2 regions of the Streptomyces sp. NPDC020807 genome follow, and region 2 is predicted to be linked to the other one. Evidence: riboswitches for the same ligand, from Rfam matches in the RefSeq annotation. Region 2 holds a riboswitch; the other holds the start of a gene.
What was found. Region 2 has a riboswitch for thiamine pyrophosphate ahead of thiO (glycine oxidase ThiO). Riboswitches for the same ligand answer to the same signal wherever they lie in the genome.
Positions count from the first base shown of each region.

Region 1: it holds a riboswitch for thiamine pyrophosphate, as region 2 does, so the genes downstream of both, thiC (phosphomethylpyrimidine synthase ThiC) here and thiO (glycine oxidase ThiO) in region 2, are expected to answer to the same signal.

Region 1 is NZ_JBFADU010000001.1:219,364-226,944, forward strand. It holds gene AB0G79_RS01075 (LacI family DNA-binding transcriptional regulator) at 16-1,122, shown strand; gene AB0G79_RS01080 (metallophosphoesterase) at 1,372-2,697, shown strand; gene AB0G79_RS01085 (hypothetical protein) at 2,857-3,507, shown strand; gene thiC (phosphomethylpyrimidine synthase ThiC) at 3,576-5,354, opposite strand; TPP riboswitch at 5,349-5,498, opposite strand; gene AB0G79_RS01095 (YibE/F family protein) at 5,570-6,925, shown strand; gene AB0G79_RS01100 (SsgA family sporulation/cell division regulator) at 6,942-7,376, opposite strand; gene AB0G79_RS01105 (helix-turn-helix domain-containing protein) at 7,512-7,581, opposite strand, start outside.
Region 2 is NZ_JBFADU010000004.1:56,657-64,237, reverse strand. It holds gene pknB (Stk1 family PASTA domain-containing Ser/Thr kinase) at 1-1,724, opposite strand, end outside; gene AB0G79_RS08120 (thiazole synthase) at 1,884-2,678, opposite strand; gene thiS (sulfur carrier protein ThiS) at 2,684-2,908, opposite strand; gene thiO (glycine oxidase ThiO) at 2,905-4,059, opposite strand; TPP riboswitch at 4,057-4,169, opposite strand; gene AB0G79_RS08105 (FAD-dependent oxidoreductase) at 4,252-5,490, shown strand; gene AB0G79_RS08100 (Rv2175c family DNA-binding protein) at 5,546-5,911, shown strand; gene thiE (thiamine phosphate synthase) at 6,116-6,769, shown strand; gene metF (methylenetetrahydrofolate reductase [NAD(P)H]) at 6,919-7,581, shown strand, end outside.

The sequences.
Region 1 (7,581 bases), on a different contig from region 2:
TACTATCGGCTCGCCATGACAGCAGCAGGGAAGCACCAGGTGAGCCGGGCACAGACCCGGGGAAGCCGGCAGGGCCGGGCGGGCATCCGGGACGTGGCCGCCGCCGCCGGGGTCTCCATCACGACTGTCTCCGACGCGCTCAACGGCAAGGGCCGACTCCCGGACGCCACGCGCCGGCACGTACGCGAGGTCGCCGACCGGCTGGGCTACCGCCCATCCGCGGCGGCCCGCACGCTCCGTACGGGCAAGTCGGGACTGATCGGCCTGACCGTGACCACGTACGGGGATGAACCTTTCACCTTCACCGAATTCGCGTACTTCGCGGAGATGGCCAGAGCAGCCACATCGGCGGCGCTCGCCCGGGGCTACGCCCTGGTCATCCTCCCCGCCACCTCCCGCCATGACGTCTGGTCGAACGTCGCCCTAGACGGCACCGTCGTCATCGACCCCTCCGACCACGACCCGGTCGTCACCGAACTGGTCCGGCAGGGCCTCCCCGTCGTCTCCGACGGACGCCCCGCCGGCACCCTTCCGGTCACCGCCTGGGTCGACAACGACCACGAAGCCGCCGTCCTCGACCTGCTCGACCACCTCGCCGACGCCGGCGCCCGCCGGATCGGCCTCCTCACCGGAACCACCACCGACACCTACACCCGCCTGTCCACCACCGCGTACCTCAACTGGTGCGAGAGGGTCGGCCAGGACCCCGTATACGAGGCCTATCCGGCGCACGATCCGTGCGCGGGCGCCGTCGCGGCCGACCGGCTGCTCGCCCGCCCGGACCGACCCGACGCCGTCTACGGCCTCTTCGACCCCAACGGAACCGATCTCCTCGCGGCCGCGCGCCGCTACGGGCTGCGCGTCCCGGAGGACCTGCTGCTGGTCTGCTGCAGCGAGTCCACCGTGTACGCGACGACCGAACCGCCCATCACGACGCTCTCGCTCAAACCGCGCAGGATCGGCACGGCCGTCGTCCAGCTCCTCATCGACGCCATCGAGGGGATCGACGCGGACGGCCCGGTCGAGCGGGTGATACCGACCGAACTCATCGTCCGCACCTCCTCGCAGCGGCGCTCGCCGCGCACCACGGTCAGCCCGCCGCGCTCACCCGCGAAGGACTGACACGGCCCCATCCGCCACCGCCGCCCCGCCCCCTGCCCGTGGGCCGGGGCGGCGAAACCGGTCGCCACACCGGCTTCAACCCTGGACTGGACCTTCTCAATTCGGGCGAAACAACCGGTGAACCCGGAGTGGACCCGGATTCACCACCCCTGGTGCGTCACACAGGAGGACCCTCATTCCTATGATGGGCGGACGACACCGCGGACCACCCCGACCAGGCCGGTCCGCGATGTGCAGGGCATCGCGACGGTGGTGGAGGGGTCCATGACTCAGGGGGCCGGGCAGGAGCCCGTGGTGCGCACGGCGACATTGCGCGACTTCCGCGTACCGCCGTACGCCCTGGTACCCGTACAGGGTCACGCCGTCGAGCCGCCCTCGGCGGAGCGGCAGAGCCCGGAGCCCGCACCGGCTCCGGCCGACCCGACCCTCCTCCTGGGCCGCCGCCTCGCACCCGTGGCGGACGCGGGAGTCCCTGTCTCTGGCGCCGGAGCCCCCGTTCCTGACGCCGGAGCGCACGCACAGGCCCAGGAGCCCGCGGCAAGCGCCCCCGCCGTCTCCTCCGCCGTCTCCTCCATCGTCTCCGTCGCCACCGGCCACCACCCCGGCAACGGCTTCCCCCAGGGCGAGCCCCCCGCCGACTACACCCCGACCGAGCGCGACCTCCCCGTCATCCAGCGCGGCGACACCCTCCAGGTCCCGGTCACCCCCGACGCCGCCGCGACGCCCGAGCGCGCCTCCGCGCCCGCCGACGGCCCCGGCCCGCTCTACGTCGTCGGCGACGTCCACGGCTACCTCGACGAACTCCTGGCCGCCCTCCGCGCCCAGGGCCTCGTCGACGAGAACGGCGGCTGGGCCGCGGGCAACGCCCGGCTGTGGTTCCTCGGCGACTTCACCGACCGCGGCCCCGACGGCATCGGCGTCATCGACCTCGTCATGCGGCTCTCCGCCGAGGCCGCGGCCGCCGGCGGCTACTGCAAGGCCCTCATGGGCAACCACGAGCTGCTGCTCATCGGCGCCAAGCGCTTCGCCGACACCCCGGTCAACTCCGGCGCGGGCACCGCCACCTTCCAGGCGGCCTGGCTGCTCAACGGCGGGCAGAAGCACGACATGGACCGCCTCCAGGACGTCCACCTCCAGTGGATGTCCCGGCTCGACGCCGTGGTCCTGGAGGACGACCACCTCCTCCTGCACTCGGACACCACCGCCTACCTCGAGTACGGCGAGAGCATCGAGGACGTCAACGAGAAGGTCCACGAGATCCTCACCCGAAGCGACGCCGACGAGGTCTGGGACCTCTTCCGGAAGTTCACCAAGCGCTTCGCGTTCCGCGACGACGAGACCGGTCCGCAGGCCGTGCAGGAGCTCCTCTCCACCTATGGCGGCCACCGGATCGTGCACGGCCACAGCCCCATCCCGTACCTCCTCGGCCAGGTCGGCGGCGAAGAGGACGAGGGTGACGGCGGCCCGGTCGTCGACGGACCGCACGTGTACGCGGACGGGCTCGCCATCGCCATGGACGGCGGCGTGACCATGGCCGGAAAGCTGCTGGTCGTCCAACTCCCCCTGAACGACTGACGGATAACCCAGCGCATCCGGAAAAGGCGATTTCCGGAAACACCCTGTCAGCCAGTGGCGTCACCGCAATACCATCGGACCATCCGTAGCAGGCTCTCCTCCGTTTTCGCCCGCCCGGCCGTTCTCCGCGGCTGATCCGGGCCTGCGGAGCATCGGGGGATGCACATGAACGTGGCTCCGTACCTGCTGACCGAGGACCGCGCCGAGTACGAGCGCGTCCTCGACGACGCACTGAGCACCGCGCACACACGCCCGGAACTCGCCGGATTCGGGACATGGCTGACGGCCGCACAGCTGCGCGCCATGGCCGTGAACGCGACGGCGCTGATCACCACCGCGGCGGCGAGCGAGTACGCCCACTTCACCAAGGTCCGCGAGGCGGGCCGCGTCGCCGTCGCCACCCGCGTCCCCGCCCGGCAGGACGGTTCCGGGGCCGGAATCGTCGCGATCCTCACGGTGATGGTGCCCGTGCTCGCCGGGTCCGCCGCCGTCATCTTCCTGCTGGTCGGCGCGGTGCTGCGGGCCGTCGCGCCCGGCCTGCGGTTCGGCGGGACCCTCCTGACGGCCGGCCTGGTCTTCGGTGCGCTCGCCGCCGCGGGCCTGGTCTGCGCGGGGGCGGGGCTCCTCGTGACCGCCCTGCGGAACAGTCCGGCCGCGACCGTCACCTCCGCCGCGGCCGCCGGCGGTCCGGAGGACGAGCTCGCCCGCGCCCGCGAAGCCTGGCGCCACGCCCTGCTCGAACGAGGGATCGTCCCGTTCCTCCGCGACGCCCTCGCCGCGACCGAACCACCGGACCAGCAAGGCCCGTAGGCCCGGGGCTCCCCCGCGCCAAGCGGGGGACCGGCACCCGGCCGGTCCCCCGTTCCCCCTCGGGCCGGTCAGTCCGCCAGCGGCAGGTAGACGCGGTTGCCGGAGGCCGCGAACTCCTTCGACTTCTCCGCCATCCCGGCCTCGATCTCCTCCGGCGTCCCCCCGTGCTCACGCCGGATGTCCTGGGAGATCCGCATCGAGCAGAACTTCGGCCCGCACATCGAGCAGAAGTGCGCCGTCTTCGCGGGCTCCGCCGGCAGCGTCTCGTCGTGGAACTCGCGGGCGGTGACGGGGTCGAGGGCCAGGTTGAACTGGTCCTCCCAGCGGAACTCGAACCGCGCGTCCGAGAGCGCGTCGTCCCACTCCTGCGCGCCCGGGTGCCCCTTGGCCAGGTCCGCCGCGTGGGCCGAGATCTTGTACGTGATGACGCCGGTCTTCACGTCGTCCTTGTTCGGCAGGCCCAGGTGCTCCTTGGGCGTGACGTAGCAGAGCATCGCCGTGCCCCACCAGGCGATCATCGCGGCGCCGATGCCCGAGGTGATGTGGTCGTACGCGGGCGCGACGTCCGTGGTCAGCGGGCCGAGCGTGTAGAACGGGGCCTCCTCGCAGATCTCCTGCTGGAGGTCGATGTTCTCCTTGATCTTGTGCATCGGGACGTGGCCCGGGCCCTCGATCATCGTCTGCACGTTGTGCCGCTTGGCGATCGTGTTCAGCTCGCCGAGCGTCTTCAGCTCCGCGAACTGCGCCTCGTCGTTGGCGTCCGCGATCGAGCCGGGGCGCAGGCCGTCGCCGAGCGAGTACGTGACGTCGTACGCCGCGAGGATCTCGCAGAGTTCCTCGAAGTTCGTGTAGAGGAAGTTCTCCTTGTGGTGCGCGAGGCACCAGGCGGCCATGATCGAGCCGCCGCGCGAGACGATGCCCGTCTTGCGGCGCGCGGTGAGGGGCACGTACGGCAGGAGCACGCCGGCGTGGACCGTCATGTAGTCGACGCCCTGCTCGGCCTGCTCGATGACCGTGTCCTTGTAGATCTCCCAGGTCAGGTCCTCGGCCTTGCCGTCGACCTTCTCCAGCGCCTGGTAGAGCGGCACGGTGCCGATCGGCACGGGGGAGTTGCGCAGCACCCACTCGCGGGTGGTGTGGATGTTGCGGCCGGTGGACAGGTCCATGACCGTGTCGGCGCCCCACTTCGTCGCCCAGGTCATCTTCTCCACCTCCTCCTCGATGGAGGAGGTGACGGCCGAGTTGCCGATGTTGGCGTTGACCTTCACCAGGAACCGCTTGCCGATGATCATCGGCTCGATCTCCGGGTGGTTGACGTTCGCGGGGAGCACCGCGCGACCCGCGGCGATCTCCTCCCGCACGACCTCGGGGGAGACGTTCTCGCGGATCGCGACGTACTCCATCTCCGGGGTGATCTCGCCCCGGCGGGCGTACGCGAGCTGGGTCACCGCCTGGCCGTCGCGGCCGCGGCGCGGCAGGCGCGGGCGGCCGGGGAAGACGGCGTCGAGGTTCTTGAGCCCGCCGCCGCGCGGCGAGGTGTGCTTGATGCCGTCGTCCTCGGGGCGGACGGGGCGGCCGGCGTACTCCTCGGTGTCGCCGCGCGCGATGATCCAGTTCTCGCGCAGCGGCGCGAGGCCCCGCCGCACGTCGGTGTCGACGGTGGGGTCGGTGTACGGGCCGGACGTGTCGTACAGCGTCACGTCCTTGCCGTTGGTGAGGTGCACCTGACGGACCGGCACCCGGATGTCGGGGCGGGAACCCTCGACGTACCCCTTGTGCCAGCCCGGCGTGCGCTCCTGCGGGCTGTTCTGGTCGGAGGCAGGCGTGCGTGCATCCTGAATGGTCATGAGACCGAATCTCCCTACGCCGGCATTACCCGGTAACAGGTTCGGCGGTCGGCGCAGCCTCCTCCCGTTCGACGTACTTCAGTACGCGCGTACGGTGATCAGCGCCCTCTCAGCCCGGTGCTCCGAGCTCCCGCGTGTGCAAAGGTGTCACCACGCTAGCGCCATCCCTGGCGTGCTGAACAGTGGGCCCTCGCCGTTCTTGCGATGATCGGTCGGTGACTTCCCCCCAGCAGACACCCGAGCCGCACGGCCACGATCATGCCCCCGGCACCTCGCACGGTCATGGTCACAGCCACAGCCACGGCCCCGCCGCCCCCGTCTCCCGGCATCTGCGCAAGGTCATCGCCGCGGTCCTGATCCCCTTCGCCACCGCCGTGGTGGTCGGTCTCGTGGTCCTGTGGCCAGGCGGCACCCCGGCGCACGAGCGCACGGGGGTCGGCTTCGACAGGCAGACCGAGCAGGGCACGGTCGTCTCCGTCGAGCAGGTCGACTGCAAAGACGTGAACGCCGCCCAGGTACCGCCCACCGGCGACACCTCGACCGCGCAGGGCCGCGAGGCGGTCAACGCGCAGCAGGGGCAGTGCGAGAAGGCGACGATCGAGGTCACCAGCGGCCCGGACAAGGGGCGTACGTTCACCGAGATCGTGCAGCCCGACGCGCCGCGCCAACTGGAAGAGGGTCAGGGCGTGGTGGTGGCGTACGCCCCCGACGCACCGCACGACCTCCAGTACTCGGTGACGGACGCGAACCGGAAGCTGCCGATGGCCCTGCTCGCGGGGATCTTCGCGCTGGCGGTGGTGGTCGTCGGGCGAATGCGGGGCGTCATGGCGCTCGTCGCCCTCGTGGTGAGCTTCCTGATCCTGACCTTCTTCATCCTGCCGGCGATCCTGGACGGATCGAACCCGCTGGTCGTGGCCGTGGTCGGATCGAGCGCGATCATGCTGATCGCTCTCTACATGTGCCACGGGCTCTCGGCCCGCACCTCGGTCGCCGTACTCGGCACGCTGGTCTCGCTGCTGCTGATCGGGCTGCTCGGCTCGATCTTCATCGGCTGGGCCTCGCTCAGCGGCAACACCGATGACAACACCGGCCTGATCCACGGCCTCTACCCGGACATCGACATGTCCGGCCTGCTGCTCGCCAGCGTGATCATCGGCTCGCTGGGCGTCCTGGACGACGTGACCGTCACGCAGACCTCGGCGGTGTGGGAGCTGCACCAGGCCGATCCCCGCATGGGCCCGCGCGGTCTGTACCGGGCCGGGATCCGGATCGGCCGCGACCACATCGCCTCGGTGGTGAACACCCTGGTCCTCGCCTACGCGGGTGCCGCCCTGCCGCTCCTGCTGCTCTTCTCGATCGCGCAGAGCAGCATGGGCACGGTGGCCAACAGCGAGCTGGTCGCGGTGGAGATCGTCCGAACGCTGGTCGGTTCGATCGGACTCGTCGCCTCGGTGCCGGTCACCACCGCCCTCGCGGCCCTGGTGGTCTCCGCCGACCGGCCGGGGCCCGATGGCGAGGGGAACTCCCGGGCGGCAGCGGTACGGGGCGGCCGGCGGCGGCGCGCGAAGTAGGGACTTTCGGCAGGGGTCAGCCCGCGTTCTCCTCTGCCAGAATCCGGCCGAGTGCGGCTTCGAGGTTGTCCTCGAAGTCGCCGAGTGTCCTTTCCTGACCGAGCGGGACCAGCTTGTCCGTCCGGTCCAGGAACGCGACCAGCGGCGGCGCGCTGGCGCGGAAGAGGGCACGGTCGGCGCCGACCTGGAGGCGGATGGAGACGTCCGAGAGCCCCTCCGGGTCCGTCGGCGCGATGTGCACGTCGCCGTCGCCGCTCGGGCGGTTGATTCCGTCGAGCAGCAGTTCACGACCGAACGCCCAGGTCACGGGCGCGTCTCCGGGAAGGTGGAACGTCATCCGTACCGCGTAAGGATCCCGGGCCTCGTATCGCAGCTCGACCGGGATCTTGAAGCAGAGCTCCTCGGAGACGAGGAAGCTCATCAGGACCTCGGCCTGAACCGACTCTCGCATCATGTACCCCGCAGTAGATGAAGCTGTGTAAACACAGCTGCTGAAAGCTGTGACCGAAACGGCCAGGAATGATCCCCCGTGGCCCTCTTGACGCAATCGTGCTGTACGCGCTAGCAGATCACAAGGAGTGATTTTTCAGATACTGATAGAGAACGCGAGTGAGCTGAAGAGCCTCCCGATCTCTGTACGTAGCCGCTCGACTGCC
Region 2 (7,581 bases):
TTGGAGACGGTGAGGGTGATCGTGTCGCCCTCGGCGGCGCGGCTGCCCTCGGCGAGGGACTGCGCGGCGACGGAGCCGGCGGGCTCGGGGGAGTGCACCCGCTCCGGCGCGACCTTCACCGTCAGGCCGTCCTCCTCCAGGAGGGCGGTCGCGTCGGCGAGGCTCTCGCCGGTGACGTCGGGGACGTCGACCGGGGAGCCCTTGCTGACGAGGAGGGCGACCGCGGAGTCGGGGCTTCGCTCGGTGCCGGCGGCGGGGTCGCTGCTGATCACCGCGCCCTGGGCGACGGTGTCGTTGAACTCGCTGGTCACGACGCCGGGGGCGAGGCCCTCCTCCTTGAGGAGACGTCTGGCCTCCGCGAGGGGCTTGTCCCTGAGGTTCGGGACCTTCACGGTCTCGGGGCCGCGGGAGATCGTCAGGGTCACCGTGCCGTTGCCCCGGACGCGCTCGCCGGGGGCCGGGTCGACGGCCATGACCGTGCCGCGCTCGTACACCTCGCTGAAGGCGCGCTTCGTCGTGCCGACGTCGAGACCGGCGTCCTTGACGCGCTTCGTCGCGACGGCCTCGGTCTGGCCGAGGACGGCGGGGACGCGGGTGAACTGGCCGGAGTTGATGTACCAGACGCCGGTGCCGAGGCCGAGGAGGAGCAGGACGGCGAGGACGATCGTGAGCGGGCCGCGCGGCGGCCGCCGACGGGCGGACCGCGTGGCCGGGGGCGGCGGTACGGGGACGGGCATGCGGTTCGTGTGCTGGACGGACCGCCGGTCGTCGCCGTCCGCCTCGGCCGCCGGTACGGCGCGGGCGATCACGGAGGTCCGGTCGTCGGCGGTGTCCCGCGTGCCGGAGCGGGCCTGCGGGGGCGCGGCGTCCAGCTGCTCGTCGGTGAGCCCGGCGCGGGCCTCGCGGAGCAGGGCGAGCAGGGCGACGGCGTCGTGCGGGCGGACCTCGGGGTTGCGGGCGGTCGCGGCGGCGACCAGCTCGTCCAGCTCCAGGGCGAGGCCGGGGACGGCGGCGGAGGGGGCCGGGACGTCGGTGTGGAGGTGCCGGTAGAGGACCTGGGCGGGGGTGTCGCCGTCGTGCGGCTTGGCGCCGGTCAGCATCTCGTACAGGACGACACCGCAGGCGTACACGTCGGCGCGGGTGTCGGCGGTGCCGTGCTCGATCTGCTCCGGCGCGAGGTACGAGACGGTGCCGAGGACGGACCCGGTGGTGGCCGTCGCGGAGCCCACGGCCCGTACGAGACCGAAGTCGGCCACCTTGACCCGGCCGTCGTCCCCTATGAGGACGTTCTCCGGCTTCATGTCCCGGTGCACGAAACCGGCCCGGTGGGCGGCGCCGAGCGCGGCGAGGACGGGCTCCAGGATGTCGAGCGCGGCGCGGGGCGCGAGGGCGCCGCGCTCGCGCAGGACGTCGCGGAGGGTGCAGCCGGCGACGTACTCCATGGCCAGGTAGACGTAGGCGCCCTCGGCGCCCTGGTCGAAGACGCCGACGACGTTCGGGTGGGCGAGCCTCGCGACGGACTTCGCCTCGCGGATGAAGCGCTCGACGAAGGCGGCGTCGGTGGCGAGGGCGGGGTGCATCACCTTGAGCGCGAGGACGCGGTCGAGGCGGGTGTCCACGGCCCGGTAGACCGTGGCCATACCGCCGACGGCGATGCGCGCGTCGACGCGGTAGCGGCCGTCGAGCAGCCGCCCGACGAGGGGGTCCTGAAGGGTCGTGTCCACGGCGTCGAGTCTACGAGCCGGGGAGAGGCCCCCCGCGCCGTCGCCCCCTCACCGCAGCGAACCTGTGACGAGCGCCTCGACCGGTGCCCACCCGTTCCGCCCCGGCGGAACGCATGCCCACAACGGGGCGGGCGCGACCTCGGTGTGGTGGCCGCCAGGTCAGAAGGCCGGGCGTTCCGGGTCCAGGTGGGGCAGGCCTGTCGTGGGGGAGGAGGCTTCGGCGAAGTGGCGGCGGGGGATCCGGCCCGCCCGCCACGCCAGCCGCCCCGCCTCCACCGCGTGCCGCATCGCCGAAGCCATCAGCACCGGCTCCTGCGCCCGCGTCACCGCCGACGCCAGCATCACCGCCGCGCACCCCAGCTCCATCGCGAGCGCCGCGTCCGACGCCGTGCCCGCGCCCGCGTCCAGGATCACCGGCACCTGGGCGCGTTCCACGATCAGCTGGAAGTTGTGGGGGTTGCGGATGCCCAGGCCGGAGCCGATGGGGGAGCCGAGCGGCATGACGGCCGCGCAGCCGACGTCCTCCAGCTTCCGCGCCAGGACGGGGTCGTCGTTGGTGTAGGGGAGGACGGTGAAGCCGTCGTCGACGAGGGTCTCGGCGGCGGCGAGGAGCTCCTCCCCGTCCGGGAGGAGGGTCCGCTCGTCGGCGACGACCTCCAGCTTGATCCAGTCCGTGCCGAGGGCCTCCCGCGCGAGCCGCGCGGTGAGGACTGCCTCGCCCGCCGTGTAGCAGCCCGCCGTGTTCGGCAGGACCCGGATGCCGAGCCGGTCGAGGACGGAGAGGACGGAGCCCTGGACCGTCGGGTCCAGGCGCCGCATGGCGACGGTCGTCAGCTCCGTACCGCTGGCGACGAGGGAGCGTTCCAGGGTGTCGAGGCTGGGCGCGCCGCCCGTGCCCATGATCAGGCGGGAGGCGAAGTCCGCGCCGCCGAGGCGGAAGGTGTCGTCGGACATGGCGCTCAGCCTCCCTGGACCGCGGTCAGGACTTCCACCCGGTCGCCCTCGCCGAGGACCGTCGTCGCCCATTCCCCGCGCGGCACGACCGTCTCGTTGAGCGCCGCCGCCACGCCGGAGCGGGCCGTGGTGAGGGCGGTGACGAGGGTGTCCAGCGTGGTCGCCGGGGGGAGGTTCCTCGGCTCTCCGTTCACGGAGACGTTCACGGAGACCTTCACGTGCTCGGTCATGCGGGCTGCTCCTGGCGTGCGGGGGCGAATCGGCGGGGGGTGAAGGGGCGCGCCTCCGGCGGGAGGGTGCCCGTCGTGAGCACCTCCGCCATGACGTCGCCGGTGACGGGGGTGAGCAGCACCCCGTTGCGGTAGTGCCCGGTGGCCAGGTGGAGGCCGGGGAGGGCGGTGGGGCCGAGCAGCGGCGCGTTGTCGGGGGACGCGGGGCGCAGTCCGGCGCGGGTCTCGGTGAGCGGGAGCTCGGTGAGGCCGGGGACGAGTTCGTGCGCGTCGCGGAGGAGCTCGTACACGCCGCCCGCCGTCACCGTCGTGTCCCAGCCGAGCTCCTCGCTGGTGGCGCCGACGACGAGCTCGCCGTTGGCGCGCGGCACGAGGTAGACGTGGCTGCCGCGGACGACCGCGCGGACGGTCCGGGAGAGGAAGGGGGCGTACGGGGCGGGGACCCGCAGCCGCAGGACCTGGCCCTTCACCGGGCGGACCGGCGGAAGGGCCTCCTCCGGGACGCCCGCGAGCCGCCCGCTCAGGCTGCCGGCCGCGAGGACGACCTGGTCGGCCGTCAGTTCCTCGCCGCCGGTGAGTACGGCTCCGGCGGCCCGGTCCCGTACGACCGTCAGGCGCTCCGCGTGGGCGCGGTGGAAGACCACCCCGGCCCGCTCGCAGGCGAGGAGGAGCGCGTCGGCGAGCCGGCGCGGGTCCACCTGGTGGTCGCCGTCGACCCGGAGCCCGCCGCGCACGCCGGGCGCGAGCATGGGTTCGAGGCGGCGGCAGTCGCGGCCGCTGAGCCATTCCGACGTGAGGCCGCACCGGGTCTGGAGGGCGTGGAGTTCGCGCAGGTGGGCGCGGTCGTCGGCGTCGAGGGCGACGGCGAGGGTGCCGCAGGCCCGGTAGCCGGTGTCGTGACCGGTCGCCTCCTCCAGTTCGGCGACGAACGACGGATAGCGCTCCGCGGAGGCGAGGTTGAGACCGAGGAGGGTCTCCTCGCCGTAGTGGAGTTCGGTGACGGCGGCGAGCATCCCGGCCGCGACCCGCGCGGCGCCGCCGCCCGGGTCCGGGTCGGCCACGGCGGTGCGCAGGCCGCGCCGCGCGGCCCGCCAGGCCGTGACCAGGCCGATGATTCCGCCCCCGACCACGAGGACATCGGAAGAACGCATGGGCGTCCAGCCCCTCCCTTCGCCGGCATGACCCGGATCAGGTTCGTACGGTCGGAGGCCGGCCAGCCTCCCTCTCAGCCCGGTGCGTCCGGGCTCCCGCGAGTGCTTTACGCCCGCCAGACTAGCCCGCGTCGACGAGGGGTCACAGGCCCCTCCCTACCTGACGGGCCGTCAGATGCGTAAGGTGGACGGGTGAGCGAGCAGAAGCAGACCCAGCGGCACGTCGTGATCGTCGGCGCCGGAATGGCGGGCGTGCAGACCGCCGTCGCCCTGCGGGAACAGGGCTTCACCGGCCCCGTGACCCTCATCGGCGCCGAGCCCCACCAGCCCTACGACCGGCCCCCGCTCTCCAAGGCGGTCCTCCTCGGCAAGGCCGAGGACTCCGCCTTCGACGTCGACTTCGAGGAGCTCGGCGTCGAGCTGCGCCTCGGCCTCGACGTCCTCGGACTGCGCGCCGCCGACCGCGAGATCGACACCGAGGCCGGACCCGTCCCGTACGGCGCCCTCGTCCTCGCCACCGGCGCCCACCCGGTCAACCTGCCCGGCGCCGACGGCGTCCCCGGCGTCCACCTCCTGCGCACCCTCGACGACGCCGCCCGCCTGGCTCCCGTCCTGGAGCGCCGCCACACCGTCGTGGTCGTCGGCGCGGGCTGGATCGGCGCCGAGTTCGCCACCGCCGCGCGCGAGGCCGGCTGCGAGGTCACCGTCGTCGAGGCCGCCGACCGCCCCCTGGCCGGGGCCCTTCCCGCCGAGGTCACCGGCCCCATGGCCGGCTGGTACGCGGAGAACGGCGCCGAACTCCTCACCCACGCGCGCGTGGAGACGATCCGCCCCGGCACGCCCGGCCGGGTCGTCCTCGCCGACGGCCGCGAGCTGCCCGCCGACGCCGTCGTCGTCGGCATCGGCGCCCGCCCCGCGACCGGCTGGCTCGCCGGATCCGGCATCGCCCTCGACCCGAGCGGCGCCGTCACCGCCGACGACCGGCTGCGCACCAGCCTGCCCGGGGTGTACGCGGTCGGCGACTGCGCCTCCTACCCCTCCGCCCGCTACGGCGAGCGGCTCCTCGTCCACCACTGGGACAACGCGCTCCAGGGGCCCCGTACGGTCGCGGCGGGCATCGTCGCCGCCGACGTCACCGGCGCCGACCCGGACCCGTACGACCCGGTGCCGTACTTCTGGTCCGAGCAGTTCGGCCGCTTCGTCCAGTACGCGGGCCACCACGCCGACGCCGACGAACTCCTGTGGCGCGGCGACCCGGCCGGCGAGAGCTGGTCGGTCCTCTGGCTGCGTGACGGGGTCCCGGTCGCGCTGCTCGCCGTCGGGCGGCCCCGCGACCTCGCCCAGGGCCGCAAGCTCGTCGAGGCGGGCACCCCGGTCGACCGCGAGCGCGCCGCGGACCCGGCCGTTCCGCTGAAGTCGGCCGTCGCGTAGACCCGGCCGGAGGGCCCGAGTACCGACTGTCGGTCCGGGATGGCAGGCTTGTCCTGTGACCGAGATTGACGTGAAGATCGATGCGCTCGTCCCCGCCTGGCTCTACGTGCCCGACATCGGGGAGGCACTCGGCATCGACGTGCTGAAGGTGCGGCAGCTGATCAAGGACGGCCAGCTCATCGCGGTGCGCCGCGGAGAGAACAGGTCCCTGCAGGTTCCCGCCGCCTTCATCCAGGGCGACAAGATCGTCAAGGGCCTCGTCGGTCTGCTGACCGTCCTGCGGGACGACGGCTTCACCGACGAGGAGATGCTGGAGTGGCTCTTCACTCCGGACGAGAGCCTGCCGGGCACGCCCGCCCAGGCGCTCAACGAGAACCGCGGCACGGAGGTGAAGCGCCGCGCCCAGGCGCTCGCCATCTGACGAACACCGCCCTGAGCGCGCCCGAACCGAAGACACCACCCGCGGGTGGCGCGGTGGCAGGCCCCCGTCCCGGGGCCCGCCACCCGCGCCACCGGCGCCACCGACGGGGGAGACCCCGCGACCGACGGGGGAGACCCCGCGACCGACGGGGGAGACCCCGCCACCGACGGGGGAGACCCCGACACCGACGGGGGGAACCCACCCATGCCCACGCCTCGTGAGCGGCTCGCCGACGCCCGGCTCTACCTGTGCACCGACGCCCGGAAGCGCCAGGGTGACCTGCCCGCCTTCCTCGACGCCGTGCTCTCCTCCGGCGTGGACGTCGTGCAGCTCCGCGACAAGGGCATGGAGGCAGGCGAGGAGCTGGAGCACCTCGCCGTCTTCGCCGAGGCCGCCCGCGAGCACGGCAAGCTCCTCGCGGTGAACGACCGGGCCGACGTCGCCCACGCCATCGGCTCCGACGTCCTCCACCTCGGCCAGGGCGACCTGCCCGTCCCCGCCGCCCGCGCCGTCCTCGGCGAGGAGGTGCTGATCGGCCGCTCCTGCCACTCCGAGGCCGAGGCGGCGGCCGCCGCCGTCGAGCCCGGCGTCGACTACTTCTGCACCGGCCCCTGCTGGCCCACCCCCACCAAGCCCGGCCGGTACGCGCCGGGACTCGGCCTCGTGCGGTACGCGGCGGGGCTCGCCCAGGACCGCCCCTGGTTCGCCATCGGCGGCATCGACGAGACCAACCTCGACGAGGTCCTCGACGCGGGCGCCCGCCGGATCGTCGTCGTCCGCGCCATCACCGAGGCCGACGACCCGGCCGCCGCGACGGCCGCCCTCGCGAAGCGCGTACGGGAGCGCGCCGGGGGCTGACCCGCGAGCGGGGAACGACGGGCGTCGGGCGACGGGGACGCGAAGCGCGCGCCACGGGGGCCCGACATCCGGTCGAACAATGTCCGAAAACGTGTCCACGACTCGGACGCGGCCTACGCAGCCCCGCGCCCCCCGTCTAACCTGCCCGTATGGCCCTAGGTACCGCTTCCGTCCGATCCGACCGTGCGCGCACGGTCCGCGACATCCTCGCCGCCGGTGAAACGTCGTACTCCTTCGAGTTCTACGCGCCCCGGACCGAGAAGGGCGAGCAGGTCCTCTGGAACGCCATGCGCCGCGTCGAGGCGGTCGGCCCCAGCTTCGTCTCCGTGACCTACGGTGCCGGCGGCACCACCCGCGGTGGCACGGTCAAGGCGACCCAGAAGATCGCCTCCGACACCACGCTCACCCCCGTCGCCCACCTCACGGCCGTCGACCACTCGATCGCCGAGCTGCGCAACGTCCTCGGCCAGTACGCCGACGCCGGCATCCGCAACATGCTCGCGCTGCGCGGTGACCCGGCCGGCGACCCGCTGGGCGAGTGGGTCGAGCACCCCGAGGGCGTCCGGTACGCCGCCGACCTCGTGCGGCTCATCAAGGAGTCCGGCGACTTCTGCGTCGGCGTCGCCGCCTTCCCCGAGATGCACCCGCGCTCCGCCGACTGGGACACGGACATCCGGCACTTCGTGGACAAGTGCCGCGCCGGTGCCGACTACGCGATCACCCAGATGTTCTTCGATCCGGAGAAGTACCTGCGGCTGCGCGACAGCGTCACCAAGGCCGGCTGCGAGACCCCGATCATCCCCGAGGTCATG